2 regions of the Vibrio sp. QJM3NY_35 genome follow, and region 1 is predicted to be linked to the other one. Evidence: predicted binding sites of a transcription regulator. Region 1 holds the regulator's gene; the other holds the start of a gene.
What was found. The regulator MetJ, encoded in region 1, represses methionine synthesis genes. The targets are predictions, from matches to a motif close to TTAGACNTNTANANGTCTAA.

Region 1 (8,519 bases):
ATCGCGTCGTTATGACAGAAGATAGCTGTAGGCTGTTCAGGAAGTGCCAACAATTGACGAACCGCTTGAGCACCGGCTTCAAAAGTAAAGTCGCCGACAGTGCTATAGGCAGGGTTCATTGATACTCCAGCGCGACGCAGCGCTTGTTGATAGCCTTGTTGGCGGAACTTACACAGCGTTGCCGATACTGGCCCTGATATTTGAGCGATACGCTTATGACCTAACTGAGCTAGGTAGTTCACGGCTTCAAATGCAGAGGTCAGGTTATCGATGTGTACGGTAGGAAGTTCAAGTTCAGGGGCAAACTCACACGCCATCACCATTGGTGGTAAGTTCTTTTGTTCAGACTTACTGACGTCAAATGGATGGTCAGTGCCAAGCAATAGCATACCGTCAGCTTGTTTGGTGAAAACTAAGTTAACAAACGAAGACTCACGCTTCTTTTGTTGGCCGCTATCACCCAGTAAGACAAGGTAGTCATTTTCTACTGCGGCATCTTCGATACCACGAATGATCTCGGCGAAATAAGGGTCACAGATATCAGGAACGATAGTGATGATGGTTTTTGATTCGTTGCGACGTAAGTTTCTAGCTAATGTATTGGGTGAGTATCCAGCTTCAAGTACTGCTGTTTCCACTCGTTTGCGAGTCGAAACTGAGACTTTCTCAGGGTTCATCAATGCACGTGATACCGTGGCTGTTGAGACGCCTGCTAGCTGGGCAACATCCTTCATTGTCGCCATAAATTAAACCCTCTTTTAAGTTCCTTTGCCGCCTAAGTATCTAAGGCGTGAATAATAAATGTAATCGAATATATATTATGAAAGTGTTGCTAACACTTTTTTTATTGCAATATTTTATTCGTTTAATCCGTGTAAAGTTACGGCTAGATTAACAAAAATCACATGACTAGTGTGAAGTTGCTCACGAGAAATATGAAATATTTGTGAACAAACTTATCATTAGTTTTAACCCAAGTGGGTTTAACTCAAATCTTGCGGCTCAATATCGAGTGACCAGCGAACTTTTTTCGCAGCAGGTAACATATTGATGGCCGGCTTGGCACTCATTAATAGCTTCTGCATTAACGAGCGCGTCTGAGTTTGTAAGATTAACTGCCAGCGCGATTTGCCTGCACGTTTTGCTAACGGAGCCGGGGTTGGCCCTAACACCATGCAATATTGATCAAACAACGGATGTGATTCCAATGTGTGACGAACCTGACGCAAGAACTCTTCCACCAAGCGGGTGTCATTGGCTTCTGCTCTAAACAGCGTCATAAAGGTATAAGGCGGTAACATTGCCTGCTTACGTTCTGCCAGCGCCGTCTGAGCAAAATGGTTGTAGTCTTTGTGTAGCAAGGCTTGCAGCAACCCATGTTCTGGGTGGTGGGTTTGTAAGATCACCTCACCGGGTTTGCTTGATCGTCCTGCGCGTCCCGCTACTTGGATGAATAGCTGGGCAAGACGTTCAGACGCACGGAAGTCACTACTATATAAAGAGCCATCCACATCCAATAACGCCACAAGTGTCACGTCAGGGAAATGGTGACCCTTAGCAAGCATCTGCGTGCCGATAAGAATTTGGAATTCACCCTTACGAATCGACTCGAGCGCGCTTTCTAAGCTGCCTTTACGGCGGGTGCTGTCGCGGTCAATACGAATGGTTTTGTATTCCGGGAATAGTTGACCAAGTTGAGCTTCTAACTGCTCGGTCCCGACACCCACTGTCACTAAGTTTGCAGATCCACAGCCTTGGCAATTGTGCACGATATGCTGCTGAGAACCACAGTGGTGGCAGCGCATCTCATTGCTGTATTGGTGATAGGTGTAGTAAGCATCGCAACGTTTACATTCGGCTGTCCAACCACAATCGTGACACATTAATGCCGGAGAAAACCCTCGACGATTGAGGAACAGCATCACTTGGTTGCCAGCTTTGAGGTGTCTTTGCATCTCTGCAATTAACGACGCAGACAAACCACTTTCTAGATATTCACCTTTAACATCCAACACCTTATTGGTGGTCGGCAGTGCGACACCCGCACGTGAAGTCAGGGTGAGATAACTGTATTTGCCGATCTGAGCGTTGTGCAGCGTCTCAAAGGCTGGAGTCGCCGAGCCTAACACAACCGGGATCTGCGCTTTATGAGCACGCATGATCGCCACATCACGAGCGTGGTAGCGCAGGCTGTCTTGCTGTTTATAAGAAGCATCGTGCTCTTCGTCGACAATGATAATGCCTAGATCAGCAAACGGCGTGAACAGAGCTGAACGGGTACCAATCACGATGCCCGCTATTTTATCGCGTGCCGATAACCAAGCATTCAGTCGCTCAGAATCGTTTAAACCCGAGTGGATAACCTCAACAGGCACATTAAAGCGTCGCTTAAAGCGGTTAATCGTTTGAGGGGTGAGGCCAATCTCAGGCACGAGTACTAACGCTTGTTTACCTTGATCGAGAATCGGTTTAATCATATTCAGGTAAACCTCGGTCTTACCTGAGCCAGTGACGCCTTCTAACAGGAAACAACCAAAGTCGGTTTGGCTATTTACGGTCGCAATCGCGATGGCTTGTTCAGCATTGAGCTTAGGTTTGTCTTGGTCGTTTTCAAGATCGACTGGCCACGGCTGACGCTTCGGCTTTTTCTCTACCGATTCAATCCAGCCTTTCTCTTCTAGTGTCTTGAGTACGGCGCTGCCAACTTCTTCATCAATGAACTCTTGATGGGGAACGGGGCCTTGCTCAAGCATATGCATCACTTTGGCTTGCTTGACCGCGCGACCAAAACCTTGCATTAACTGATCTTTGCCTGATGGCGTTAACTGCCACTCAACCAGCGTCGCGAAGTCGGCGGCTTTGCCTTTTCTTAGAGCGCTCGGAAGGGCGTTAGCAAAGGTTTCGCCAAGGGGGTACTGATAAAACTGACTGCACCACATTAACAGTGAATAGACAGATTCCGGCCAAACAGGCTGATTGTCTAATAAGGCTTTAATGGGTTTGAGCTTGTCTAGCTCGAATTCAGATTCGTTAACCAGAGCCGTGACAATGCCGGTTAAGGTTTGTCGTCCAAAAGGCACAGAGACTCGTCCACCAATAATCGGAAATAGGTGGCTTGGAATCTTGTAATCGAACTGCTTGTCGAGTGGAACAGGCAGTGCCACGCGGGCAATCATTGGACGCATAAAGGGACGGCTTTATCTGAGTTGACGAGAGCGAACAGTCTAAAGGATAAGGCGGTTAAATTCGAGGAGCAGTTTGAATGAGAGAGGGCAAGCTAACGCATGGAGGCAGCTTCATCCCCAAATTTCAATCAACGCTTCTGCTTAAAAAGGAAATAAAGACACAATTGGTGAAAAATGTATCAAATCAGTTGATCCTGCCTTATAGATTCATTACTATACTGCGCCTTAAAGGTATGGCTTCGTCACTCTTTTGTGCGAATGCGGTGTCTTTATTTCTTTTTTAAACTACGTGTGGTGTGCGGCTTAGAATCGTATAGCGACACGGCCTACTTGAGGTTATCCCATGAAAGCTGGAATCCACCCAGAATACAAAGCAGTTACTGCTACTTGTTCTTGCGGCAACACATTTGAGTTCAACTCAACGCTAGCAAAAGAATCAATCCACCTAGACGTATGTGACAAATGTCACCCGTTCTACACTGGTAAGCAACGTATCGTAGATACTGGCGGCCGTGTTGATCGCTTCAACAAGCGTTTCGGTGCTCTTTCTAGCAAGAAGTAATTCTCGCTATTTAGACATAAAAAGGACACTTCGGTGTCCTTTTTTGTTGCCTGCAATTTGTAAAATTACTGACTTCCATTCAAGTATCCATCTCACCTAACGATAAGTTGCCTCTTTATTCTATTGCAGGGCAGTTCCTTGCTTATCATTCACCACTAAAATTCCGCACGAAAGTTCAACAAGCGATAGTAATTTCAACTGCTCACTGGTCTTATTAGTAGTGAAATCTCGTTTTTTAATGAGACAGAGGCTTCAACCACCTAGGAACTTTGAAGTACATCCATTAACATGAACAAGATCCCCCAAATAATAATATCCTAGGAACCTACACCTATGTCTGAAGACAGCAGCCAAGCTCAATCCTCTCAAGAATTATCACCTCAAGAACAATTCCGTCAGCAAGCTCTTGATTATCATGAGTTCCCGATTCCAGGCAAAATTGCCGTAGAACTGACGAAGCCTGCAAACTCTACAGAAGACCTAGCACTTGCATACAGCCCAGGCGTGGCTGAGCCTGTTCGCGAGATCGCACAGAACGTTGATAACGTCTATAAGTACACAGGTAAAGGCAACATGGTTGCTGTTATCTCTAACGGTACAGCGATTCTTGGCCTAGGTAACCTTGGTCCTATTGCTTCTAAACCAGTAATGGAAGGTAAAGCGCTCCTGTTTAAGCGTTTTGCTGGTTTAGATTCTATCGATATTGAAGTGAAACACCGCACAATCGATGAGTTCGTTGATACGGTTGCGAATATCGCAGATACATTCGGCGGTATTAACCTAGAAGACATCAAAGCACCAGACTGTTTTGAGATTGAACGTCGCCTGATTGAACGTTGTGATGTGCCGGTATTCCACGATGACCAACACGGTACAGCGATTGTAACGGCAGCGGGTATGCTGAACGCGATCGAGCTTCAAGGTAAGAAACTTGAAGAGTGTAAGATCGTTTGTTTAGGTGCTGGCGCAGCGGCGGTTGCTTGTATGGAACTACTGATTAAGTGTGGCGCTCAGCGTGAAAAAATCTACATGCTTGACCGTAAAGGTGTGATTCACACTCGTCGTGATGACCTAAATGAATACAAAGAGCTGTTCGCAAATAACACTGACAAGCGAACGCTTGAAGATGTTATCGAAGGCGCTGACCTATTCTTGGGTGTATCGGGTCCTAACCTACTGCCTGCTGAAGCACTAACGTTGATGGCTGATAAGCCTGTTGTGTTTGCATGTTCAAACCCAGATCCAGAGATCAAGCCTGAGCTTGCACACGAAGTTCGTTCTGACCTAATCATGGGTACAGGCCGCAGTGATTACCCTAACCAAGTAAACAACGTACTTTGTTTCCCATTCATTTTCCGTGGTGCACTAGACGTGCGTGCGAGCGAAATCAATGATGAAATGAAGCTAGCAGCGGTTAAAGCGATTCGTGAACTGGCGAAAGAAGAAGTTCCAGCTGAAGTACTAGCAGCTGCGGGCGAGACTGCACTGGAGTTCGGTAAGGGTTACATCATTCCTAAGCCAATGGACCCACGTCTACTTCCTCGCGTAGCACGAGCAGTTGCGGAAGCGGCTGTTGAATCTGGCGTAGCTCGTATCGAGATGCCTGCTAACTATATGGCTTAATAGCTGTTGCTCTATTGAGCCAAAAAGAATAATAAAAAACCGACTCATCTGGAGTCGGTTTTTTTATGTCTATCATTCACCGCGCAATCATAAAAAGCTATGCGCGATGTGATAAATAAGGTTCAGCTAGAGCGAATCAATAATGAAGGCAGTGACTGAGTTGTTTTTATTCTTCGTCAAACGCTTCGAACTCGATACCCATCTCTGTCATCAGCTTTTTCACTTCAGCAGGAATATCGTCTGGGCGGTCTTTACGAAGGTCTTCATCCGTTGGTAGTGGTTGGCCTGTGTACGCATGTAGAAAGGCTTCGCACAGTAGCTCACTGTTTGTTGCATGGCGTAGGTTATTAATCTGGCGGCGAGTACGCTCGTCAGTAAGAACCTTTAACACTTTTAGAGGGATAGAAACTGTAATTTTCTTTACTTGTTCGCTTTTCTTTCCATGCTCAGCATATGGGCTTATGTATTCACCATTCCAGTCGGCCATTGCGTACCTTCATCACTTTAGTTGTTAGAATAAATTAATAGTGGTGATTTTAGCGGGATTTACTGCCATAAGCAAAGACATATAGACGTCTAGAAGTGTTGACGTCTCACGTTTATGAAAGTAAAGTGAATAACATATATCTAACACAGCCGCAAAATGCCGACAAGCAGCTGTGATTCTCAGACGCAAAACTTGTAAGGAAGCACCTATGAGCAGCCGGAAGCCAGCAACAATCGCAGTACGTACTGGTATCGAGTCAGACACGCAATACCATGCCGTTGTCCCACCCATTTATCTTTCGACTAACTATGGGTTTCCCGCTTTTGGTGAAGTGCCAAAGTACGATTACACCCGTTCTGGTAACCCAAACCGCGGTTTATTAGAGACGGCACTGTTTGAGCTTGAATCAGGCAAAGGCGCGGTTGTGACTAACTGCGGTACTTCGGCGCTTAACTTATGGGTTTCGGCTTTCTTAGGCGGCGATGATCTTATTATTGCACCGCACGACTGCTACGGCGGTACGTACCGTCTGTTTAACACTCGCTCGCTAAAAGGTGACTTCAAAGTTCTGTTCGTTGATCAATCGGATCAAGCCGCGCTGGATGCGGCGATCGCGCTTAAGCCAAAGTTGATCTTAATCGAAACACCATCGAATCCACTGGTTCGTGTGGTTGATATTGCAGAAACTTGCCGTAAAGCGAAAGAGGTTGGTGCTCTGGTTGCTGTCGACAACACGTTTTTGACTCCTGTGTTCCAAAAGCCTTTAGAACTGGGTGCGGATTTTGTTATCCACTCAACCACTAAGTACATCAACGGACACTCGGACGTTATTGGTGGCGTTGTCGTCACGAAAACGGAAGAGCACGCTGAAGAGCTAGCATGGTGGGGCAACTGTATTGGTGCGACCGGCACACCATTTGATAGCTACATGACTCTACGTGGTATTCGTACGCTAGGTGCGCGTATGCGAGTTCACGAAGAAAGCTCACGTGAAATTCTGGCATCTCTGCAGCAACAAGATTTAGTAGGCACTATTTACCACCCAAGTCTTCCTGAACACCCAGGTCATGATATTGCGAAGAAACAGCAGTCTGGCTTTGGTTCAATGCTCAGCTTTGAGTTTTCGGGCTCATTCGAGGCGCTTAAATACTTTGTTGATAAGTTAGAGCTGTTTTCTTTGGCAGAATCATTGGGCGGCGTTGAAAGCCTGATTTGTCACCCTGCGTCTATGACTCACCGCGCGATGGGCGAAGAAGCATTAGCAGAAGCGGGTGTTTCTCAGCAACTACTGCGTCTATCTGTTGGCCTTGAAGATGCAGAAGACCTAATCGATGACCTCAAGCAAGCGTTTGAAAAGACACAGCGCTTTATCGCTGAAGGGGAGGGTTAATAATGGCAACCTTTCGCCAGCTACATAAATTTGGTGGCAGCAGTTTAGCGAATCCTGAATGTTACCAACGCGTGGTCAACATTCTTAGAGAATACTCATCAGCATCTGATTTGGTGGTGGTATCGGCAGCAGGCAAAACAACCAACCGTTTAATTGAATTTGTTGAAGCGCTCGACAAAGATGGTCGTATTGCCCATGAATGCCTACAAGCACTTCGTCAGTTCCAACTCGATCTGATTGAAGCACTGCTTGAGGGTGAATCAGCCGCACAACTTACTGCAACCATTCAACAAGAATTTACCGCTTTGGGTGAGCTAACGGCTCCCTTGAGCGAAGCACAAAAAGCAAAAGTGCTTGGACACGGTGAGGTTTGGTCTTCACGTCTACTCGCGGCTTTGTTGTGCCAACATGATTTACAAGCCGTTGCTCAAGATGCGCGTGCTTTTTTACGTGCAGAAGTGGGCGCTCAGCCTGAAGTCGACCGCGCACGTTCTTACCCTCTGATTAAAGAAGCTCTGGCGCAGCATGCACATTGCCGCGTGGTGATTACGGGCTTTATGGCTCAGAACTGCGAGGGTGAAACCGTACTGCTTGGTCGCAACGGTTCGGATTACTCAGCGACCGTGATTGGTGCTTTGGCTGAAGTTGAACGCGTGACGATTTGGAGTGATGTGGCGGGCGTTTACAGCGCTGACCCTCGTCTGGTTTCAGATGCGTGTCTATTGCCTCTACTTCGCCTTGATGAAGCCAGCGAATTGGCTCGTCTTGCCGCTCCAGTGCTTCACAGCCGAACACTACAGCCTGTGGCTCAAAGTGCTATGGATTTAAGCTTACGCTGCAGCTATCAGCCAGAAGCGGGCTCTACACAGATCGAGCGTGTATTGGCATCGGGTCGTGGCGCAAAAATTATTACCTCTTTGGATGAAGTGCTTATCGTGCAACTGACCTTTGGTCACGGCCATGATTTCGACCGTCTAGAGAGTGAAGTGCTTGAAGGGCTTAAGCGTGCTCAACTTGAGCCGCTTGCTTATGAGCTTGAACCGGATCAACACTGTTTGCGTCTTGCCTACACAGAAGAGATCGCTGGTGGTGCATTAGAATATCTCCAAGACCATGCGATTGAAGCTGAGATTAAGCTAAAAGAAGGTTTCTCTCTGATTGCTGCAGTGGGTGCGGGTGTGACTAAGAACCCGAACCATTGCTACGGTTTCTACCAGCAGCTTAAGAGCTCTCCGGTTGAGTTCATCTCAGAAGCGAACTCAGGCTTAAGCT
Region 2 (8,519 bases), 610 kb from region 1:
GTGGGCTGCAAAAGAAGTGGGTAGTTTAACCTTTCGGGGAGGACGCTCACCACTTTGTGGTTCATGACTGGGGTGAAGTCGTAACAAGGTAGCCCTAGGGGAACCTGGGGCTGGATCACCTCCTTATACGAAGATACCACGATGAGTGTCCACACAGATTGATTAGGTTTAGAAAGTAAAAGAGACGATATTGGGTCTGTAGCTCAGCTGGTTAGAGCGCTCGCCTGATAAGCGGGAGGTCGGTGGTTCGAGTCCACTCAGACCCACCAATATCGACTAGATACAAAGATGGGGCTATAGCTCAGCTGGGAGAGCGCCTGCCTTGCACGCAGGAGGTCTGCGGTTCGATCCCGCATAGCTCCACCATCTTTAAGTGTTTTTATCTGAAAATATTTAAAAATGGTTTCGAAAGAAATCTAGCTCTTTAACAATTTGGAAAGCTGACTGATTTGATTACTTACGAGTAATTCAATCAAATTTAAAAGTTCTCAATGTTTATCTTTCATTAGATAAACACAACAAACACATTCAAGTGTCTTGTATTCGAATCAAACTTAGTTTGATTCACAATTGAGTCCGGCAAACAGTTATCAAGAATTAACCCTTCTTGATGACAACCAAAAACCTTGGTTAGTTGCCATACGCTTATTTGTCTTCACTTTTTAAAGTGAAAGCAAATAGAAACCCTTTCGGGTTGTATGGTTAAGTGACTAAGCGTACACGGTGGATGCCTTGGCAGTCAGAGGCGATGAAAGGCGTAATAACTTGCGATAAGCCCAGATTAGGTAGTAATAACCTTTTGAGTCTGGGATTCCTGAATGGGGAAACCCACTTACATAAGTAAGTATCCTGTTGTGAATACATAGCAGCAGGAGGCAAACCGGGGGAACTGAAACATCTAAGTACCCCGAGGAAGAGAAATCAACCGAGATTCCGAAAGTAGCGGCGAGCGAAATTGGATTAGCCCTTAAGCTTTTAATGATGCAGGTGAAGAGTCTGGAAAGTCTCGCAATAAAGGGTGATAGCCCCGTAACCGACACATCATAATCAGTGAAATCGAGTAGGGCGGGACACGTGATATCCTGTCTGAATATGGGGGGACCATCCTCCAAGGCTAAATACTACTGACTGACCGATAGTGAACCAGTACCGTGAGGGAAAGGCGAAAAGAACCCCTGTGAGGGGAGTGAAATAGAACCTGAAACCGTGTACGTACAAGCAGTAGGAGCACCTTCGTGGTGTGACTGCGTACCTTTTGTATAATGGGTCAGCGACTTAATTTTAGTAGCAAGGTTAACCGTTTAGGGGAGCCGTAGGGAAACCGAGTCTTAACTGGGCGTACAGTTGCTAGGATTAGACCCGAAACCAGGTGATCTAGCCATGGGCAGGTTGAAGGTTGAGTAACATCAACTGGAGGACCGAACCGACTAATGTTGAAAAATTAGCGGATGACTTGTGGCTAGGGGTGAAAGGCCAATCAAACCTGGAGATAGCTGGTTCTCCCCGAAAGCTATTTAGGTAGCGCCTCGGACGAATACTACTGGGGGTAGAGCACTGTTAAGGCTAGGGGGTCATCCCGACTTACCAACCCTTTGCAAACTCCGAATACCAGTAAGTACTATCCGGGAGACACACGGCGGGTGCTAACGTCCGTCGTGGAGAGGGAAACAACCCAGACCGCCAGCTAAGGTCCCAAAGTATAGCTAAGTGGGAAACGATGTGGGAAGGCTCAGACAGCCAGGATGTTGGCTTAGAAGCAGCCATCATTTAAAGAAAGCGTAATAGCTCACTGGTCGAGTCGGCCTGCGCGGAAGATGTAACGGGGCTAAGCTATACACCGAAGCTGCGGCTACGTACCTTAGGGTATGTGGGGTAGGGGAGCGTTCTGTAAGCCGTTGAAGGTGGTCTGTAAGGGCTGCTGGAGGTATCAGAAGTGCGAATGCTGACATGAGTAACGATAAAGGGAGTGAAAAACTCCCTCGCCGGAAGACCAAGGGTTCCTGTCCAACGTTAATCGGGGCAGGGTAAGTCGACTCCTAAGGCGAGGCCGAAAGGCGTAGTCGATGGGAAACGGGTTAATATTCCCGTACTTCTTACAATTGCGATGGGGGGACGGAGAAGGCTAGGTGGGCCTGGCGACGGTTGTCCAGGTTCAAGTACGTAGGCGGGTGGTTTAGGTAAATCCGGACCGCTACTAACGCTGAGATACGATGTCGAGCTACTACGGTAGTGAAGTCATTGATGCCATGCTTCCAGGAAAAGCCTCTAAGCTTCAGATTGTAAGGAATCGTACCCCAAACCGACACAGGTGGTCGGGTAGAGAATACCAAGGCGCTTGAGAGAACTCGGGTGAAGGAACTAGGCAAAATGGTACCGTAACTTCGGGAGAAGGTACGCTCTTATCAGTGAAGTCCCTTGCGGATGGAGCAGACGAGAGTCGCAGATACCAGGTGGCTGCAACTGTTTATTAAAAACACAGCACTGTGCAAAATCGTAAGATGACGTATACGGTGTGACGCCTGCCCGGTGCCGGAAGGTTAATTGATGGGGTTAGACTTCGGTCGAAGCTCTTGATCGAAGCCCCGGTAAACGGCGGCCGTAACTATAACGGTCCTAAGGTAGCGAAATTCCTTGTCGGGTAAGTTCCGACCTGCACGAATGGCGTAATGATGGCCACGCTGTCTCCACCCGAGACTCAGTGAAATTGAAATCGCTGTGAAGATGCAGTGTACCCGCGGCTAGACGGAAAGACCCCGTGAACCTTTACTACAGCTTGGCACTGAACATTGAACCTACATGTGTAGGATAGGTGGGAGACTATGAAACCGCGTCGCTAGATGTGGTGGAGTCGTCCTTGAAATACCACCCTTGTAGTTTTGATGTTCTAACGTTGGTCCCTGAATCGGGATTACGGACAGTGCCTGGTGGGTAGTTTGACTGGGGCGGTCTCCTCCCAAAGAGTAACGGAGGAGCACGAAGGTGGGCTAAACACGGTTGGACATCGTGTGGTTAGTGCAATGGCATAAGCCCGCTTGACTGCGAGAATGACAATTCGAGCAGGTGCGAAAGCAGGTCATAGTGATCCGGTGGTTCTGAATGGAAGGGCCATCGCTCAACGGATAAAAGGTACTCCGGGGATAACAGGCTGATACCGCCCAAGAGTTCATATCGACGGCGGTGTTTGGCACCTCGATGTCGGCTCATCACATCCTGGGGCTGAAGTCGGTCCCAAGGGTATGGCTGTTCGCCATTTAAAGTGGTACGCGAGCTGGGTTTAGAACGTCGTGAGACAGTTCGGTCCCTATCTGCCGTGGGCGTTGGAAAATTGAAAGGGGCTGCTCCTAGTACGAGAGGACCGGAGTGGACGAACCTCTGGTGTTCGGGTTGTCATGCCAATGGCATTGCCCGGTAGCTAAGTTCGGAATCGATAACCGCTGAAAGCATCTAAGCGGGAAGCGAGCCTTGAGATGAGTTTTCCCTGGCGCTATAAGCGTCCTAAAGGGTTGTCGTAGACTACGACGTTGATAGGCAGGGTGTGTAAGTGCTGCGAGGCATTGAGCTAACCTGTACTAATTGCCCGTGAGGCTTAACCATACAACACCCAAGGGGTTTTGTGGACTCAAAGACAGACCTTGAATGAGTTTGAAGAGAAACTTTTAAAGCTCTATTAAATAGAGAAGCAGCTTTCCGAATTTTAAAATTTGCTTGGCGACCATAGCATTGTGGACCCACCTGATTCCATGCCGAACTCAGAAGTGAAACACAATAGCGCCGATGGTAGTGTGGGGCTTCCCCATGTGAGAGTAGGACATCGCCAGGCTTTAAATTTGAACACTTGTCAGCGACGACAAGTATTCCACTGCGGAGTGGTAGTTCAGTTGGTTAGAATACCGGCCTGTCACGCCGGGGGTCGCGGGTTCGAGTCCCGTCCACTCCGCCACTTATTCGATAACCTCGCCTAGTGCGAGGTTTTTTCGAATCTGAAGTAATGAAAGTTTTAGGGGTGTAGCTCCAATTGGCAGAGCAGCGGATTCCAAATCCGCGTGTTGGGAGTTCGAATCTCTCCACCCCTGCCATATTTAAGGCTCTAGCAGAAATGCTAGAGCCTTTTTTGCATCTGTTGTTTCTACGAAGCAATGTTGGGATAACTAGGCGCTCCTAGCTCATCTGCGTGCTCGAACCTCCGGAGTACCTGCTCATTCCAGCCCTACCATATTTAAGAATCTAGGCTGCACGTCTCGGCAGAAATGCTAGCGCTTTTTATTCCTATCATTTTTACAAGTATCACTAGAAGTACCAAGTGTTCCTTTAGCTATCTCTATCGAACACTGATTTAGTGCAGCCTTGCTGTATTTAATGACTTAGTTCAAAGCTAAAGCTTTCTGTTCACCACTCATCTAGCTCCGTACTCCTGTTAATAACTAACGCTATTCTAGCGAGAAGTTGAGTCCTGTTATTTTTGTTTCCAGGTGAAAGGTGAAGCCTTTCGATTGAAGCTTATATAATTTGAGAGCGGGTTATTGGGTAGACTAGCGAGTGTGCAGAAGAACGAGTTCTCTGTATTACTTAACCTTCTGAAAGAGTTCTGGCCAAATTTAGTGCTTCTCCCCCACACATTAACGCTTTCGATTACTCAAATACTAGCGGTATCAAATATCGATATAGGCTCTATGTTCACCGCATACCTTTCTGCTAGATCTTCAGTGAGGAAATCGGCGAATCTGACTTTCATTAGGTATAAAAAAGGCCACCTAAAGTAGGCGGCCTTGGTTGATCTATCTAGGTGTTAATCTAGCTCTTTCTCTGCTTGTTTTGCTTTCTCTATCATAGGAGTGATTGTTGAGCCTTGAACTAGAATAGAGAACACAACAACGGCGTATGTCATGACAAGGATTATCTCTTTAACATCGATTGCCTTGTCTTCAATCACCCAGATACCTGAAGGGATTGAAAGTGCCATGGCTAGTGCTAAGCCACCGCGTAAACCACCCCAAGTTAGAATCTTAATCGACCAAGGGTTGTAAGTTCTAAAGCGCTTAAATCCGATGTAAGACAAGAAAACACTTAAGTAGCGTGCACTCAATACTAGAGGGACTGCGAACGCCATTAAGATCCAGTCTTCTTGGTGGAATTTGAATAACAGCATCGACATACCAATTAATAGGAATAATACGCCGTTTAAGAATTCATCTATCAATTCCCAGAAATGATCTAGGTGATCTTCACTCTCTTTCGAGAATCCGATAAAGCGAGTCCAGTTACCAATCATGATACCTGAGACAACCATGGCTAATGGTCCTGATACATGCAGAACTTCAGCAAACGCATAACCAGCAGTTGGGATGCCGATGGTTAATAGCAACTCCATAGAGTGGTCATCGGTGTTGCTGATGAGGTAATGGAATACAAGACCCAAAACAAAACCGTAGACGATGCCGCCAATCGCCTCTTGGACGAATAGCATGGTCACACTGCCGACAGTCGGCGCTTCTGTGCCGAATGCGATAGTAAATAGGGTTACGAAGATCACTAAGCCAAAACCATCGTTGAATAGAGATTCTCCCTCGACTTGAGTAGAGATTCGTCTCGGAGCATCGAGTTTCTTTACGATGGCTAATACGGCGATTGGGTCGGTTGGAGAGATTAGCGAGCCAAAGAGTAGGCAGTAAATCAGATCAAATTGAATACCGATGAACTGACAGAACCCGTACAGCACAAAACCGATAAAGAAGGTTGAAAACAGCGTAGCACCTAACGCGAGTACTGTTATTTCCCATTTCTGGTCTTTTAGGTTTGGTAATTTAATCCCCAAACCACCGGCAAAGAGTAAGAAGCCCAATATTCCCTTTAGTAGGAAATCTTCAAAGTTGATACTGGCAACGGTTTCTGAGGCGATGTCAGCCAGTTGGAACCAATTGTTTTGTCCCGCAATGATAATCAATAGAGATAACATCATTGAGCCAGCTGTGATGGCGATGGTTGTCTGCATTTTACCAATTTTGGTATTAACGAAAGCAATAAGCATGGCTGCAGCGGACAAGAAGCATAAGGTGTAATAGACCGACATTGGGATTCCAATATGTAACAAAGTATGAATATGAATTTTCGTTGTCTCATGCTCAAATAGCAAACATTTTTTGTCATGACTCAGTAATCAATTTCCTTTTTTAGACGTCTAGACTCCTTTTTAATGTGTGATAGGATGGAGGGATAATTAAAGGAATGAGGTTGTACCGTGGGAAGTAATGTAAGGCAAAAGATTGACGCTCTGTTGAAGCAACGAATTTTACTGATTGATGGTGGCATGGGCACCATGATTCAGGATTATAAATTGGAAGAGCAAGACTATCGTGGTGAACGCTTTGCTGATTGGCACAGTGACTTGAAGGGCAACAATGACCTTTTAGTTCTTACACAGCCTAAGCTTATCAAAGATATCCATATGGAGTATTTGGAAGCTGGGGCAGACATCCTCGAAACCAATACCTTTAACGCTACAACCATCGCTATGGCCGACTATGATATGGAAAGCCTTAGTGAAGAGATTAACTTTGCAGCTGCCAAGCTTGCTCGTGAAGCGGCTGATGAATGGACCGCAAAGACCCCAGACAAGCCTCGCTTCGTTGCGGGTGTATTAGGTCCAACCAACCGAACTTGTTCCATATCCCCTGATGTAAACGATCCAGGTTACCGTAATGTTAGCTTTGACGAACTGGTTGAAGCTTATTCTGAATCGACGCGTGCGCTCATTAAGGGCGGTTCAGACTTAATACTTATTGAAACTATCTTCGATACGTTAAACGCAAAAGCGTGTGCTTTTGCGGTTGAATCTGTTTTCGAAGAAGTAGGTATCAGTCTGCCAGTGATGATTTCCGGTACCATCACTGATGCATCAGGTCGTACCCTTTCAGGACAGACGACAGAAGCATTCTACAACGCCCTTCGTCATGTAAAACCAATCTCATTTGGATTGAACTGTGCATTGGGCCCTGATGAACTGCGTGAGTATGTCGGTGAGATGTCTCGTATCTCTGAGTGCAATGTTTCTGCTCACCCTAATGCGGGTTTGCCTAATGCATTTGGTGAGTATGACCTTTCTCCTGAGGATATGGCTGAACATGTTAAAGAGTGGGCTGAAAGTGGCTTCTTGAACCTAATTGGTGGGTGTTGTGGTACTACTCCAGAGCATATCCGTCAAATGGCTGAGGCCGTTGAAGGTGTAACGCCGCGTCAATTGCCAGACTTACCAGTTTCTTGTCGTCTTTCGGGACTAGAGCCACTGACGATAGCTAAAGAATCTTTGTTCGTGAATGTGGGTGAACGTACCAATGTTACCGGCTCTGCACGCTTTAAGCGCCTTATCAAAGAAGAGCTCTACGACGAAGCGTTGAGTGTAGCTCGAGAGCAAGTCGAGAACGGCGCTCAGATCATCGATATCAACATGGATGAAGGGATGCTAGACGCTGAGGCGTGTATGGTTAAATTCCTGAATCTATGTGCTTCAGAACCTGAAATCTCGAAAGTACCTGTTATGGTCGATTCTTCTAAGTGGGAAGTTATCGAAGCTGGCCTAAAGTGTATTCAAGGCAAAGGCATCGTTAACTCAATCTCTCTAAAAGAAGGCAAAGAGAAGTTTGTTGAGCAAGCCAAATTAGTTCGTCGTTATGGTGCTGCTGTCATCGTGATGGCGTTTGATGAAGCCGGGCAGGCTGATACTCGAGAGCGTAAAGTCGAGATCTGTACTAATGCCTACAACATTCTTGTTGATGAAGTCGGTTTCCCGCCAGAAGATATTATTTTTGACCCGAACATTTTCGCAGTGGCGACGGGTATCGATGAGCATAACAACTATGCGGTCGATTTCATTGAAGCAGTAGGGGACATCAAACGCGATCTCCCGTATGCGATGATCTCTGGTGGCGTGTCGAATGTTTCATTCTCATTCCGCGGTAATAACTACGTCCGCGAGGCTATTCACGCGGTATTCCTGTATCACTGTTTTAAAAACGGTATGGATATGGGCATTGTAAACGCTGGTCAGTTGGAAATTTACGATAATGTTCCAGAAGATCTGCGTGATGCTGTTGAAGATGTCGTACTAAACCGTCGTGATGATTCGACTGAACGATTGCTGGATATGGCGACCGAATACCTAGAGCGCGCTGTTGGTAAGGTTGAAGATAAATCTGCATTAGAGTGGCGGACTTGGCCTGTAGAGAAGCGTTTGGAGCACTCTTTGGTAAAAGGTATCACCGACTTTATTGTTGAAGATACCGAAGAAGCTCGTGTTAATGCCTCTCGTCCTATTGAAGTGATTGAAGGTCCTCTCATGGACGGCATGAACGTTGTTGGTGACCTATTTGGTGAAGGTAAGATGTTCTTACCACAGGTTGTAAAGTCTGCGCGTGTGATGAAACAAGCGGTTGCCCACTTAGAACCATTCATCAATGCATCCAAAGAAGTGGGCGCAACTAACGGTAAGATTTTGTTAGCGACCGTTAAAGGCGATGTTCACGATA

Region 2: metH (methionine synthase) is a predicted target of MetJ. The motif match lies at 6,168-6,187, and genes of this name have one in related genera.

Annotation. Positions count from the first base shown of each region.
Region 1 covers NZ_CM173507.1:3,122,503-3,131,021, reverse strand. Annotated here, with positions in the region: gene cytR (DNA-binding transcriptional regulator CytR) at 1-743, opposite strand, end outside; gene priA (primosomal protein N') at 984-3,185, opposite strand; gene rpmE (50S ribosomal protein L31) at 3,529-3,747, shown strand; gene AC3CH3_RS14205 (malic enzyme-like NAD(P)-binding protein) at 4,081-5,370, shown strand; gene metJ (met regulon transcriptional regulator MetJ) at 5,537-5,857, opposite strand; gene AC3CH3_RS14195 (O-succinylhomoserine (thiol)-lyase) at 6,066-7,247, shown strand; gene AC3CH3_RS14190 (bifunctional aspartate kinase/homoserine dehydrogenase II) at 7,250-8,519, shown strand, end outside.
Region 2 covers NZ_CM173507.1:336,507-345,025, forward strand. Annotated here, with positions in the region: rRNA gene AC3CH3_RS01635 (16S ribosomal RNA) at 1-126, shown strand, start outside; tRNA gene AC3CH3_RS01640 (tRNA-Ile) at 193-269, shown strand; tRNA gene AC3CH3_RS01645 (tRNA-Ala) at 291-366, shown strand; rRNA gene AC3CH3_RS01650 (23S ribosomal RNA) at 701-3,594, shown strand; rRNA gene rrf (5S ribosomal RNA) at 3,705-3,820, shown strand; tRNA gene AC3CH3_RS01660 (tRNA-Asp) at 3,864-3,940, shown strand; tRNA gene AC3CH3_RS01665 (tRNA-Trp) at 4,000-4,076, shown strand; gene AC3CH3_RS01670 (cation:proton antiporter) at 4,787-6,067, opposite strand; gene metH (methionine synthase) at 6,236-8,519, shown strand, end outside.